3 regions of the Burkholderia contaminans genome follow, and region 2 is predicted to be linked to each of the others. Evidence: riboswitches for the same ligand, from Rfam matches in the RefSeq annotation. Region 2 holds a riboswitch; each other region holds the start of a gene.

Region 1 (4,710 bases), on a different replicon from region 2:
GCCCGGTCCGTGTTGAGTTTGGACCAGATGCTTTTTGCGGAGCGCGGGGTGAAGCGTTGCAACCAGTATTGCTCGCTCTCAGCCCGTTTTTGACCATCGATCCAGCCATGGCAGAGGGCGCTTTCCAACGCCTGTTCGTAGGTGATGGTTCGCTGCGCGGTGCCTTTTTTCGCCAGACGCAGCCATGTTCCGTCCGACGTGCTGCCGTTTTGCTCCAACCAGTTTTCCCATTCGATCTGGCTGGTCAATGTCAGCGCGCATTCGGTCATGTCACTGTCCTGAATGGTGGAGTCCATGTGCGGGGAAGGCGTCCGCAGTCTAACAGCGTTGACACGGACAGCAACGTGCGCAGTGCGACGAAAGACCGACGGCTCGGTAGTCGTCGGTCCATCGCCCGGTTTTGGGGTGGCATCACCCGTTTCACGAACCCGGCGGCGCAGGCATCGGATGCACCATGTCAAACGAGAGGCCTTGCCACCTGTCCGGCCAACGCCTCCCCATTCCCGTCAGAACGTATAACTCACCTTCCCGAACGCCGTCCGCCCGAGCGTGTTGTACCCATACGCGGTCATGTACTGCCGATCGAACAGATTCGACACCGTCGCCGACACCGTCAGGTGCGAATTGATCCGGTACGACGCGCGCAGGCCCACCGTCAGGTACGAAGGCAGATAGGTCGAATTCGCCGGATCGTCGAACGTCGTGCCGCCATAAAGCAGCGACGCCCCCGTGCTCAACGCATGCAGGTGCAGTTCGTCCCACGTGTGATCGATGTTGAGGCTGACCGTCTGGCGCGGCCGGCGGTTGAGCCACGAGTCGTTGGTTTCGTCCTGCGGATTCAGGATCCCGACTGCCAGGCTTACCGGCGTCGAGCGGCCGATCGTCCCCTTGTACGACAGGTCGATCCCGCGAATATGCGCGCGGCCGATGTTCATCGGCGAGAACGTCGCCGGGTTGTACGCGATCAGGTTGGTGACGCGCGTATCGTAGATCGCGGCCGTGAACGTGCCATACGACGTGTTCGCATCGATCGCTGCCTCGACCGACGTGTTGCGTTCCGGGCTGAGGTTCGGATTGCCGTAGCCGGGGTAGTACAGGTCGTTGAACGACGGCAGCTTGAACGCATTGCCGTACGACGCGCGCGCCGTGTATACCGGCGTGATCGCCCACGCGAGCGCCGCGTTACCCGTATTCACCGACTGCCCGGCGATGATTTCATGACGCCCCGCGAGGAACATCGTCACGCTGCCGAGCGTCGCCGACTGGTGCAGCGAGAACGCGGAATCGTTGCGCGTCGGCACGCCGTTCGGAATGTCGACAGGCAGGAATGCCTGCTCGCGCGTGAAGTCGTATGCGAGCTTGGTTTCGCCCGACAGCGGCAGCCCGAACAGATGGAATCCGCGCTCCTGGTGCGTCAACGACGTCGACGTGCTGATGCGCTGCGAGTTGATCTGGTCGGTCGGGATGGCCGGATCGCTCGCGTAGATGAACCCGCGATCGTTCGCATAACCGAACGACTGGTCGAACTGCGTGTCCGGCGTGATGTCGAGGTGGAACGCGATACCGGTCGTCAGTTGATGATCGAGCTGGCGGTTCGCGTAGCCGCTGTTGTCGTAGGACAGATCGGACCGGTGATACAGCGCGAACGTCGAGATCGACCAGTTGTCGCGTGCGTAGCCGACGCGCGCATCGAGATCCTGCGCATGGTACGGGTTGCGGCCCGCCTCGTGCCCGTATGCGAAGGGGCGCGTCGCGTCGATGCCGGCCGTGTTGTACGAGTGCAGGCCCAGCGAGTAGGTGAGCCCGCCGAGTGCGGCGAGCGGCCCGGTCGACGGCACCGTGCCCGACGTGCGCAGTTGCGTGTCGAACGCCTTGTTCGACCCGCCGCCGAACGACACGGTGGTCTGGTTCGGCTGGTTGGCCGCGCGGCGCGTGAAGAGCTGCACGACGCCGCCCATCGCATTGGCGCCGAACGACGCGGCGGCCGGCCCCGAGATCACTTCCACACGTTCGAACGCTTCGGTCGGCAGGTCGGCCCACGGCGCGATGCCGGTGGTCGGCGAGCCGATGCGGATGCCGTCGATGAACACGGCGACCTGGCTGGCCGACGAGCCGCGGATGCTGACCGACGCGGACGAACCGGGGCCGCCGTTCTGCGAGACGGTCACGCCGGGCAGCGTCGCGAGCGCCTGCGTGATGCTCGGGTCGCTCGGCGACAGCCGGTCGAGATCGGTGCGCGTGAGCACCTGGGTCGTCGCATAGCGCTGGTCGAACGACTCGGGCAGCCGGCGTGTGTCGGTGACGTTGATCGTCGGCAGGTCGGCGGCGTCGGCGGCCGGGGCCGGTTGCGCAACCGTGGTGTCGCCGGCGGCGTGGGCGAGCGGCGAGAGAAGCGCGGTCGCGGCGGACGTGGCAAGGAGGTGTCGAATCTTCATGAGGCTGTCGTTGTGGTCGGGCTGCGCATGCGTCGATCGTGAGCGCGCGGCGGCAGCACCGGTTTTGTTATCCGTGATCGGGCTATCGCGCGGCCGGGTCGAGCGGGCCGCGGTCGCGGGCGTCGGCGCGGCACATGCCGGCGGACGCGATCGATAGGGAGCGGCGCGCGCGAGCTGGCGGGCCGTGCATGCCGGCGGTGTGCCGGCGCGACGCTTCCGGTGAGGAAGCAGGTGCGGTAACAGTGGACATCGGGCGGATCCTGAGGTCGGGCCGTCCATGCAACGGGCGACCGCCAATGGCGGTGCCTGGCGCGCCGGGACACCCCGCCCGGTGCGGCTGCTTGGACCTCGGGTCGATGGCAGGTCTCCTGGCTCGCGGGTCCTGATTCGTGCCGGCCTTCCCGGTTTCCCAGTGGCATGCAGTGGCACGGATTCGCCGCTCACAGTTGCGGGGGCAGCCGCAGATTCGAGGCGCGGCCTCTCCTGCGTTCCCTTTTGATCCCATCCCTGGGAACCATCAGCGCGCAAGGGTAATGGCGTGCGCTCCGGCGCGTCAATTGTCGGGCAGCCCGCGGATGCGAAAAAACGTCATCGATGCGCAAAAACTTTCGAAATCCTGTCTTTCATGCGTCGATGGCGCGTTTCATGTCTGACGAAATGGCGTGGTTTGCTGCCATGCAATCGCGCCGGAACCGGGTCGGGGCGACACCTGTCCACCTGACGAACGCGCGGCGGAAGGCTTCCTCGCCGCCGAACCCGAGATGCGCGGCGATCCGCGCGACCGGCCAGTCCGACTCGCGCAGGCAGCGTTGCGCAGCCTCGGCGAGACACTGCTCCCGCAGCACGTGATAACCGCTGTCTTCGGCCGCCAGCCGCCGCCGCAACGTCGCCTCGCTCACGCCGAGCCACCCGGCCAGCTCGGCGAGTGCCGGCAACGCCTGCTCGTGCGCGAGCGCCGCATCGAGAAAGCCGCGCACCTGCTGCGCCCACGACACGACGGCCGGCGCCGCATCGATCAGGCGAAACGGAAAATCGACGAGAAACGCGTCGAGCTCGGCCGGCTGCCGGATCACGCGGCACTCGAGCCGCCCCGCATCGAATGCGAAGCCGTAGCTCTTGCGGCCCACCTCGACCGGCGCGTTGAACAGCCCCAGCAAAGGCATCGCGTCGTCGCGGCGCGGATGGCCGAGCCACACGTCGGTCGGCCGCAGCGGCTGCCCGATCAGCCAGCCGAACAGCTGCAGATAGCAGAACAGCCCTGTCAGGTCGACGAGGCACGCGGCCGGGCTGCGTGTGCGGCGCAGCGAATCCATCCGGAACGTCGCGCGCCCGTCACGCACGGCGAGCGACAGCGCGCCGGCGCGCGGCGTCAGCATCTCGCCGAATTCGCGCGCGCAGCGGATCGCGTCGTCGAGCGTCGCGCAGCTCAGCAGGCAGCGGCACATCAGGTCGACTTCGCGCTTGCGCATCGGCGGGTGGCCGTCGCCACGCGCGACCTGCGCCTCGAGGCGTTCGATCGCGTCGCGGTACAGCGCGACGAAATCGCCGGGCGTCGCTGCCGGTTGCGGCGGCTGCGCGTCGCGGTCGGCCGGCGGCGCGCCGCTGCGCGTGAGTTCGCTCAGCAGGCGTGCACCGAGGCCCGGCAAGATGCGGCCGCGGGCCGGCATGGCGCGCTGTTTCATGAGTCTCCCGATCTGAGCGTTGTGACAGGGGTCGGTGAGCGCGGTGGTAGGGGTCCGACAACCGTCGCCACGCAAGAATGCTATCCACGCCGACCGCCTTCGGCCTCACCGAAACGGCGTAGGCACGCTGCGCATCCTGTAACGAACGACCCCGGACGACACGCGAATGATCCAGATCGTAGACGAAATCACGCTCGCGCCCGAGCGTATTCCCGATGTGCTTGCACTGCTGCGCGACCGCTACCTGCCGGGCCACGCGGCGCGCGGGCTGACGGCAACCGGCCGCTGGGTGTCGCCGCCCGTCGCGGTGCCGGGGCAGTGGAGCACGCTGTGGCTGACCTGGCACGTGGCCGACGCGCCGGCCTACTACCGGATGCGCGCGCTGACGGATGCCGACGTGGTCGGTTTCTGGATGGCCGTCGACGCGCTGTGCGACGTGCGCCGCCGCCATGTGATGACGGACGCCGATGCGCCGCTTCCCGCGCTGACGGAGGTCGATCATGCGGCATGACACGGCACAGGTATTCGTGTCGGCGGATTGCGATGCGGGCGCGATCGAGCATGCATTGCACGCAGCCGCGCACGCGCGGGCC
Region 2 (4,710 bases):
GCGGGTGGGCCGAGAGCGTCAAGACGACGGCCCGCGAGCCCACGCGAGCGCGCGTCGCGGCCGGCTTTTCGGTCCAGCGGCTCAGCCGGTTCCCGGCGACTGCGCCGCGATCGCGTGGCGCAGCGCTTCGACGGTATCGGGACGCCCGAAATACCAGCCCTGTGCACGGATCGACTGCCCGGGGATGTCGAGCATGTCCGCCTGCTCACGGGTCTCGACGCCCTCGAAGACCAGGCCGGCCCCGAGCCGGCGGGCGATCGCCAGGATCTCCGGAATGAACGAAGTGCCGTCATGCTGCGGCGCGACCGGCAGCAGCGAACGGTCGACCTTGATGTAGTCGATCGGAAGATGCTGCAGCAGGCTCAGGCTGGAGTAGCCGGTGCCAAAATCGTCGATGTAGACGGGATGCCCGAGCTCGCGCAATTGCCGCAGTGCCGGCACGATTTCCGGCAGCTCCACGGTCGACCGTTCGGTCAGTTCGACGCCGACATGCCGGCGCGGCAATCCGGCCGGCCAGCAGCCGTTCAGCGTCGCCATCAGGCTGCCGTCCCGCAATTCGGGCGCGCTGGCGTTGATGGTGACGCAAAAGTCCGGCCTGCTGTCGAACAGCACGCGCATCTCCCGCAGGACCGTGCGTACGACGAACGCCGTGACGTCGACGATCATGCCCGCGCGTTCGGCCTCGGCAATGAACACGTCGGGGCGGCCGGCCCGCCGGTCCAGCGGATCAGCGCTTCGGCGGAGACGATTCGCGATGACGCGCCCAGCGCAACGATCGGCTGATAGCGCAGGACGAATTGCCCGTTTGCCAGCGCTCGACGTATCTGCGCCGGGAGCGCGGCCCAGCGCCGGTGCAGCACCCACGCGCCGAGCCCCAGACAGCAGCCCGCCGCGCCGGCGGCGATCCCCAGCAGCCAGCCGGCGCGCCGACGCGCGTTCGCGAGCGCCTGCGGCGTCACGACGACGACGGTGCACAGCGGCACCCGCGCCGAGCAGAATGGTTTGCCGTCCCGAAACCCCGGCACCTGGCCGGCATCGACGTACGCCGGGACGCCGCGCTTGTCGAGTCCGATGACGAGCGCGGCCGGGTGGTCCTTGAGTTCGATCACGTAGTGCAGGCCCGGAGGCGGCGGCACCCTGAAGGCGTCCAGATCCATCAGCAGGTTCGCCCTCCCCCCGGCGACCACCAGCCCCAGCGTGTCGGGGCTCGACAACAACGGCACAGTCCAGAAGGCCGACATCGCGTCGGTCAGCCGGAATGGCTGCCGCTTCGGCGCAAAGGGCCTGGGCAGCACGCCCAGCATCGTCGTGCAGAGCAGATCGGGGCCCGACAGGCGTCCGACGTCCTTGATGTACTTCGACTGCACGGAAGCCGATCGCAACAGGCGCCGATCCTGGGGCGAGCAGGCGGCGTACGGCGAGGCATCGACGTCGGCAAGCGTCCTGGCCGCCGAGTCGAATACAACGTCGATCTGCTGGACGACTTGCATCCCCAGCGCGGCAACCGATCGCGCCAGCACGATCTTCGTGACCTGTGGCCACACTGCCAACGCCAGTCCTGCCGAAACGACCAGCACGCAGATAGCGAGTGCATGGCCGGCCCCATGGGAGGTTGTCCACCTGCGTACGTTCGGCATAGGTGCAGCGCTTTGCGATGTAGTGGTCATCGCCCTGCAGGTCCGGCAGAGCGAGCCGATTTTGGTATGGATTTCGTCAGCCTCGTGCGACCGGGGGCCCGAAGCCCGCGCCTTGGTCGTGACGTTGGCCAGAGGATCGCACACCAATATTACGGCCGGACAACGCAGCGCCGCCGGATCGAGTACCGAACGGATACGGGCCCGGTTCGCCGGCGCCGTGCCCGATGTGCGCTGTGCTATCGTAGCGCCGCGTTCGGTGCTCGCATGCGCATTCCGCGCGTGCAGTTAAACGGGAAACAGGAGGCGGACCACCGCCCGGCCTGTGCTGTCCCCGCAACGGTACGCCGCCCGCGCGACGCGCTTCCCCGCGCACGCGCCCAGGCCGCCCTCGATGCCACTGCCCTTCAGCCGGGCGGGAAGGCTGCGGCCCGGCAAGCGGCCAGCCCGGATACCGGCCGACGCAAGGGGCGAGCCCGACGCTCGCCGAACGCCCGATCCGCGGGGGACGGATGAGGTGCGCATTCCGCCCGCGTCCGCGCGAGCTTCGTTCGATTCGTCATGGTTCACCTGTCCGCTGGCCGCCGCCGGGCCGCCCGCCTGCCCCTTTTCCCCGTTACGACACGGTGCGCGCCGTGCCGCGCCCGATGAGCCGCGCCTGGCTCATCGGCGCCGGCCCGGGCGATGCCGACCTGCTGACGCTCAAGGCCGCCCACGCGATCGGCGTGGCGGACGTGCTGCTCGTCGACGATCTCGTGAATCCCGACGTGCTGCGCCATGCGCGCGCCGATGCGCACGTCGAGCACGTCGGCAAGCGCGGCGGCCATGCATCGACGCCGCAGGAGACGATCGTCGCCGCGATGCTCGCGCATCTGCGCGCGGGCCGCAGCGTCGCGCGGCTCAAGGGCGGCGATCCGTTCGTGTTCGGCCGCGGCGGCGAGGAGCTGGCCGCGCTCGGCGCGGCGGGATTCCCGGTCGAGGTCGTGAACGGCGTTACCGCGGGCATCGCCGCGCCGGCTGCCATCGGCATCCCGGTCACGCAGCGCGGCGATGCGCAGGGCGTGATCTTCGTCACGGGCCACGGCGCGGGCGCCGACGAACCCGACTGGCGCGCACTCGCGGCCACGCGCATGACGATCGTCATCTACATGGGCATTCGCCGGCTCGACGCGATTGCAACCGCGCTGCGCGAAGGCGGCCTGCCCGGCGAGACGCCGTGCGCGGCGATCGAGAACGCGACGCGCGTCGAACAACGGCACGTGCTCGCCACGCTCGACACGCTCGTCGAACGTATCGACGCCACCGGCATCGGTTCACCCGCGATCGTCGTGATCGGCCGCGTCGCGGCGTTCGCCGACGATCCCGCGGTACGTGCCGCGCTCGGCGGCGGCGCATGATGCGTGTCGCACTCGGCATTGGTTTCCGTGCCGGCGTGACGGCCGCGCAACTCGATGCCGCGATCCGCGCGGCGCTGATGCCGTACCCGGCCGCCGAACCGGCGCTCGTGGCCACGCTCGCCGACAAGGCGCGCGCCCGTGCGCTGCGCACGCTGTGCGCGCGACGCGGCTGGCCGCTCGTCGCGTTCGATGCGGCGCAGCTCGCGAGCCGCCCGGAGCTGGCCGCGAGCGGCCCGTCGGATGCCGCGCTCGCCCGCTTCGGCGTCGCGGGCGTGGCCGAGCCTTGCGCACAGCTCGCGGCGCCGCACGGCCGGCTGCTGGGCCCCAAATCCATCCGGGACGGCGTGACGGTCGCACTCGCCGGCCCGCTCTGAACCCTTTGTTTCGCTTTCTTTCGACAGGACGAATCCGATGAAAACCGACGCCGAATCCCATCAACGGATGACCGAACGCCGCCGTGCGGGCCACGAGAAGAAGCAGGCCGCCGCCGTCAACGAAAAGGGCCTGCTGATCGTCAACACCGGCAACGGCAAGGGCAAGAGCACGGCCGCGTTCGGCATGGCCGTGCGCGTGCTCGGCCACGGCATGCGGCTCGGTGTCGTGCAGTTCATCAAGGGTGCGCTGCATACGTCCGAGCGCGACTTCCTCGGTGCGGTGGCCGAATGCGATTTCGTCACGATGGGCGACGGCTATACGTGGAACACGCAGGATCGCGACGCCGACATCGCAACCGCGCGCAAGGGCTGGGACGAGGCGCGCCGGATGATCGAGAGCGGCGACTACCGGATGGTGATCCTCGACGAGCTGAACACCGTGCTGAAGTACGAATACCTGCCGCTCGACGAGGTGCTCGCGACGCTGACTGCGCGTTCCGATTCGGTGCACGTCGTCGTGACCGGGCGGCATGCGCCCGATGCGCTGATCGACGCGGCCGACCTCGTCACCGAAATGCGGCTCGTCAAGCATCCGTACAAGGAGCAAGGCGTGAAGGCGCAGCGCGGCGTGGAGTTCTGAGCATGCCCGCCTGCCCTGCGCTGTTCGTCAGTGCGCCCGCGTCGGGCCAGGGCAAGACGTCGGTGACGGCTGGCCTGGCACGGCTGCACCGCCGGCTCGGCCGGCGCGTGCGCGTGTTCAAGACCGGGCCCGATTTTCTCGATCCGATGCTGCTCGAACGCGCGAGCGGCGCGCCCGTGCATGCGCTCGATCTCGGGATGGTCGGCGAGGCCGGCTGCCGCGCGCTGCTGGCCGATGCCGCGCGCGACGCGGACCTGATCCTGATCGAAGGCGTGATGGGGCTGTTCGACGGCACGCCGAGCAGCGCCGACCTCGCGGCCGCGTTCGGCGTGCCGGTCGTCGCGGTGATTTCCGCGAAGTCGATGGCGCAGACGTTCGCCGCGATCGCGTTCGGGCTCGCGCGGTTCCGGCCGGGACTGCCGTTTCACGGCGTGCTGGCGAATCGCGTCGGGTCGGCCCGACACGCGGAACTGCTGCAACAGGCGATGCCCGACGATTTGCGCTGGCTCGGGCACGTGCCGGCCGATGCGGGCATCGCGCTGCCGGAGCGGCATCTCGGCCTGCACCAGCCGAACGACATCGACGATCTCGATGCGCGGCTCGATCGCGCGGCCGACGTGCTCGCACAGACGGCGCTTGCCGAGTTGCCGCCGGCCGTTGCGTTC
Region 3 (4,710 bases), 1.1 Mb from region 2:
CTCCTTGTGCGAGGGCGTGCACGCGGATCGCGCGTGCACGACGCGGGCGTACCGCGCGACGAAAAAAACGACAGCCGGCCTGATCGGCCGACAGCGGTTGCTTAGGCCGCGCGAAAGTGCCGCGAGTTCCGTTGCGGCGGTGCGTACTGACCAGATTTGACCTTTGGCGTGCGCCTACTTCATCAGCTTTTCGGTGATGAAGCGCCATTCGGCGCGCGTGACCGGCGTGATCGACAGCCGGTTGCCGCGCGCGAGCACGCGCATGTCGGCGAGTTCGTCGTGTTCGCGCAGCGCCGCAAGCGGCACGAGCGCCGCAAGCGGCACGAGCGCCGTTTTTTTCACGTAGCGAACGTCGACGAGCAGCCACCGTGGTGCTTCCTGAGTCGACTTCGGATCGTAATAGGGGCTTTTCGGGTCGAACTGCGTGGGGTCGGGGTAGGGCGTCGACGACACTTCGGCGAGGCCCGCGATGCCCGGCTCGGGGCAACTCGAGTGATAGAACAGCACGCCGTCGCCGATCTTCATCGTGTCGCGCATGAAATTGCGCGCCTGATAGTTGCGCACGCCGGTCCACGGCAGCGAGCGCTGCGGTGCGTTGGCGAGATCGTCGATGCTTGCTTCGTCCGGTTCGGACTTCATCAGCCAGTATTGCATGGATCGTGATCGACGCAGAAAGAGGCTGCTACAAAAGAAAACGGCACCGGGCTTCGCCCGATGCCGTTGGATAGGCCCCCGCCTTGGCCGCTAGGCCGGCATCCTGAACCTGAGGTTCAGAATTGGTCGCAGTTAGCAGCACTTCGGGTACATCAGACAGAGTGACGCGCGCGCCCGTGCTACAAATTTCCGCAACCGTGCACATGGCATTGGTTCAAGGAATATATGACCTTGGCGAACCAGGCAGGGAAGCTGACTGAACTGTGTTTCGTTGCGCCAATTTGACCACCGTTGATCGCCGAGATCAAGGGGAATCGACGCATCGATCAAACGTTACTGCGTCTCGTGCTGTGCGAGCACCGCGCCGAGTTGTTCGTTCATCTGGTGCATTGTACGACGGATTTCTTCCGCCGGAAATGCTTCACCGTGGCGCACGCTCGTTTGCAGCCGCAGCAATTCGGACGCGAGCGACAGCGCGGCCATCACTGCGATGCGATCGGTGCCGCGTACCGAGCTGTTCGAGCGGATTTTCGACATTTCGGCGTCGACGCGCGCGACCGCTTCGAGCAGCGCCGCTTCGGTCTCGGCCGAACAGGCGAGCCGATAGGCCTGACCGAGAATCGAGACTTCGATCTGCTTGGTGCTCATGCATGTTCTCCGTGGCTGGCCGCGTCATCGCCATCCGTACGCGCCTGCGCATCCAGCAGGTCGAGCTGGTTGTCGGCTTGCTCCGCACTTTTCGAGCGCGGCAGCTTTTCGAGAATCGCGTTCAGTTTCACCTGGGCGTCGTCGATCTTTGCCGACAGCGTGTCACGCTCGGCCGCAAGTGCATTGCGTTCATCGCGCAGTTGCGCGAGTTCCGCGCGGACAGTGTCCGCATCCGCGCGCAATTGCGCGACCTGCTCCTCGAGCGCGAGCCGTTCCGAGTGATAGCGCTTGTTCAGCGAAATCAGACGGCCAATATTTTGAGATAGGGTTTCGAGTTCGTTGAGCATTTGCTGCGTCCTCTAAAGACCCAGCATTTTAGCGCGGAATAACGCGCAATCCGACATCTGTAACGTTTCCAGTCGTAACACCCCTGCTTCTTGCCGCGAATCGGCGGGTCCCGTGCGTGTCCGGACGCTTCCTTGACGCTCGCGCGACCCGCTCCTAAACTGGCGCCGCCTCGGTGCTCGCGCGTGGAACGCGCGGTTAAACGGGAAGCAGGGCGCGGGCGCCAGACGCTCGCCAACCTGCGCTGCCCCCGCAACGGTAAGCGGCCGCGTCTCGTGACGCAGGCCGGCTCGGGCGCGTTTCGTGTGCAAGTCCTGCATGCGGGCGCGGGCCACTGCGCGTCATCGCGCGGGAAGGCGAGCCGGACCGCCGCCAGCCCGGATACCGGCCGAGACGGGGAGCCCGCACGGGCTTCGTGACGCGCGGCCCGCGGGGAGGCGGGGCGCGCCATGCTTCATGGAATCTTCTTCGATGCTGACCCCAATCGTCCGCGCGGCGTTCAGGTCACGACCGGCCGGCACCCGCAAGCGGGTACGCCGCACGTCGTGTGCGGCGCCGTGCGCGGCATGAGCGCCGCACGCGCTGCCGCGATCTGGGCCGGGCTGGCCGCCATGGTTGCGCTGCTGTTCGTCGCGTCGCTGTCGATCGGCAGCGTGCCGATGTCGCCATGGCAGGCGCTCGCGTCGCTCGTGCCGCATGGCGGCGACGCGCTGTTCGCCGATATCGTCCGCACGCTGCGCCTGCCGCGCGCACTTGCCGGCTTCGCATGCGGCGCGCTGCTCGCGCTGGCCGGCGCACTGCTGCAGGTACTGTTGCGCAATCCGCTCGCGGAGCCGTACGTGCTCGGCGTGTCGGGTGGCGCGGCCGGCTTCGCGCTCGTCGCGATGATCGCGGGCGGCGCGTGGTGGCTCGTCGATGCGTCGGCGTTCGCCGGCTCGCTCGTGTCGGTCGCGCTCGTGCTCGGTCTCGCGCGCCGCGAGCTGGGGCGCGCCGAATCGCGCGATGCGTCGCCGCGGTTGCTGCTCACGGGCGTCGTGATCGCGGCCGGGTGGGGCGCACTCGTCACGCTGCTGCTGTCGCTCGCGCCCGACGCACGCCTGCGCGGGATCATCTTCTGGCTGACCGGCGACCTCAACGGCGTGACCGCGCCGTGGTTCGCGTGGGGGCGCTGCTGCTGGCCGGCTGCGTCGCGCTGCCGGCCGCGCCGCAACTGAACGTGCTGCTGCGCGGCGACGCGACCGCGCTCGCGCTCGGCGTGCCCGTTGCGCGCGTGCGCGTGCGGATCTATCTCGTCGCGTCGCTGGCCGCTGCAGCCGCGGTGACGACGGCCGGCACGATCGGCTTCGTCGGTCTCGTCGTGCCGCATGCGCTGCGGCTCGCCTTCGGCAACGACCAGCGAATGCTGTTGCCCGCCGCGATGCTCGCGGGCGGCGGCGGCGTGATGGCGGCCGACCTGCTCGCACGCACCGTGATCGCGCCCGCGCAATTGCCGGTCGGCGTGATGACCGCGTTGATCGGCGTGCCGGTGTTCCTGTGGATGTTGTTGAGGAGGTCGATGCGATGACGAGGGCCGCACTGCACGCCACGGCCGGCGACATGAGCTGCGCGGCCGTCGGCCTGACGCTGAAGGCCGGCGCGCGTACGCTGCTCGACGGCTTCACCCAGGTGTTTCGTCCCGCCGAGATCTGGTGCGTCGTCGGGCCGAACGGCGCGGGCAAGACGACGCTGCTCGCGACACTCGCAGGGCTGCAGCCGCCGGCCGGCGGACACGTCGAGATCGATGGCCGGCGGCTTGCCGCATGGCCACCCGAGCAGCTCGCGCAGCGCCGCGCGCTGATGCCGCAGCAACTGCACGACGCATTCAGCGCGACCGTGTTCGACACGGTGCTGCTCAACCGTTTTCCGTATCTCGGTGGTTGGGGCTGGGAGCGTGACGGCGATCGCGCGGCCGCGCATGACGCGCTGGCAACGTTCGACCTCGCTGCGCTGGCGTCGCGCGACGTGCTGTCGCTGTCGGGCGGCGAGCGGCAACGCGTCGCGCTCGCCGCGACGCTGTGCCAGGATGCGCCGCTGATGCTGCTCGACGAGCCGCTCGCGCATCTCGACCTGCATCATCAGATCGATTGCCTGACCGCGCTGGCCGCCTGGCTCGACGCAGGCCCGCGCACGGTGCTGTTCTCGTGCCATGATCTGAATCTCGCACGGCGTTTCGCGACGCACGCACTGCTGCTCGACGGTCGCGGCCATGCGTGGGCCGGCCCCGTGCACGACGTGCTGACGCCCGAGCGCGCGAGCGACGCGTTCGGCTATCCGCTCGTGCTGATCCGCGAGAACGGCCGCGATGCGCTGCTGCCGGCGTGGCCCGAGCGACAATGATCTTTCCTTTTTCGATGCGCGGCGCATGCCGCGCCAACGACACGGCTTCCTGATGACGACCCCGACCCACTTCCCGCCGCCGATCGCGCCGCTCGACGAGGTGCTGCGCAAGCGCCTGCAGCACGTGATCGACCACAAGACCAAACCGCCCGGCAGCCTCGGCCAGCTCGAGGCGATCGCGTTGCAGATCGGCCTGATCCAGCATACCGAGCGGCCGGTCGTGCAGCGTCCCGTGATGATCGTGTTTGCCGGCGATCACGGGATCGCCGCCGAGGGCGTGAGTCCTTATCCGCAAGCGGTGACCGCACAGATGGTCGCGAACTTCCTCGCGGGCGGCGCGGCGATCAACGCATTCTCCGGTGTCGCGCAGAGTACGCTCGAGATCGTCGATGCGGGTGTTGCGTCGCCGCTGCCGCTGTCCGACCGGCTGGTGTCGCTGCCGGTCGCGCGCGGCACGCGCAACTTCGCGGCGGAGCCGGCGATGACGCGCGACGAGGCGATGACGGCGCTCGCGGCCGGCGCGGCACGCGTGCGCCTGCATGCGTCGCTCGGCACGAACGTGATCGGTTTCGGCGAGATGGGAATCGCGAATACGTCGTCGGCTGCGTGCCTGATGAGCCGCCTGCTCAGCGTGCCGATCGACGCGTGCGTCGGGCGCGGCACGGGCCTCGACGACCAGGGCCTCGC

The links. A riboswitch is a leader RNA that binds a small molecule or an ion and turns the genes downstream of it on or off. The one in region 2 is predicted to bind cobalamin.
Region 1: another riboswitch for cobalamin. It lies ahead of LXE91_RS18645 (TonB-dependent receptor domain-containing protein); the one in region 2 lies ahead of cobA (uroporphyrinogen-III C-methyltransferase).
Region 3: another riboswitch for cobalamin. It lies ahead of LXE91_RS01125 (FecCD family ABC transporter permease); the one in region 2 lies ahead of cobA (uroporphyrinogen-III C-methyltransferase).

Annotation. Positions count from the first base shown of each region.
Region 1 covers NZ_CP090641.1:190,605-195,314, reverse strand. Annotated here, with positions in the region: gene LXE91_RS18650 (YdeI/OmpD-associated family protein) at 1-269, opposite strand, end outside; gene LXE91_RS18645 (TonB-dependent receptor domain-containing protein) at 507-2,435, opposite strand; cobalamin riboswitch at 2,777-2,969, opposite strand; gene LXE91_RS18640 (helix-turn-helix domain-containing protein) at 3,059-4,117, opposite strand; gene LXE91_RS18635 (hypothetical protein) at 4,284-4,628, shown strand; gene LXE91_RS18630 (Dabb family protein) at 4,618-4,710, shown strand, end outside.
Region 2 covers NZ_CP090640.1:2,966,613-2,971,322, reverse strand. Annotated here, with positions in the region: gene LXE91_RS13805 (EAL domain-containing protein) at 82-666, opposite strand; gene LXE91_RS13800 (CSS-motif domain-containing protein) at 663-1,577, opposite strand; cobalamin riboswitch at 1,875-2,111, shown strand; gene cobA (uroporphyrinogen-III C-methyltransferase) at 2,282-3,031, shown strand; gene LXE91_RS13790 (cobalamin biosynthesis protein) at 3,028-3,405, shown strand; gene cobO (cob(I)yrinic acid a,c-diamide adenosyltransferase) at 3,443-4,045, shown strand; gene LXE91_RS13780 (cobyrinic acid a,c-diamide synthase CobB) at 4,048-4,710, shown strand, end outside.
Region 3 covers NZ_CP090640.1:234,530-239,239, reverse strand. Annotated here, with positions in the region: gene LXE91_RS01145 (EVE domain-containing protein) at 175-654, opposite strand; RNA gene ssrS (6S RNA) at 726-907, opposite strand; gene LXE91_RS01135 (cell division protein ZapA) at 988-1,302, opposite strand; gene LXE91_RS01130 (hypothetical protein) at 1,299-1,649, opposite strand; cobalamin riboswitch at 1,804-2,054, shown strand; partial or broken gene LXE91_RS01125 (FecCD family ABC transporter permease) at 2,214-3,211, shown strand; gene LXE91_RS01120 (ABC transporter ATP-binding protein) at 3,208-4,023, shown strand; gene cobT (nicotinate-nucleotide--dimethylbenzimidazole phosphoribosyltransferase) at 4,076-4,710, shown strand, end outside.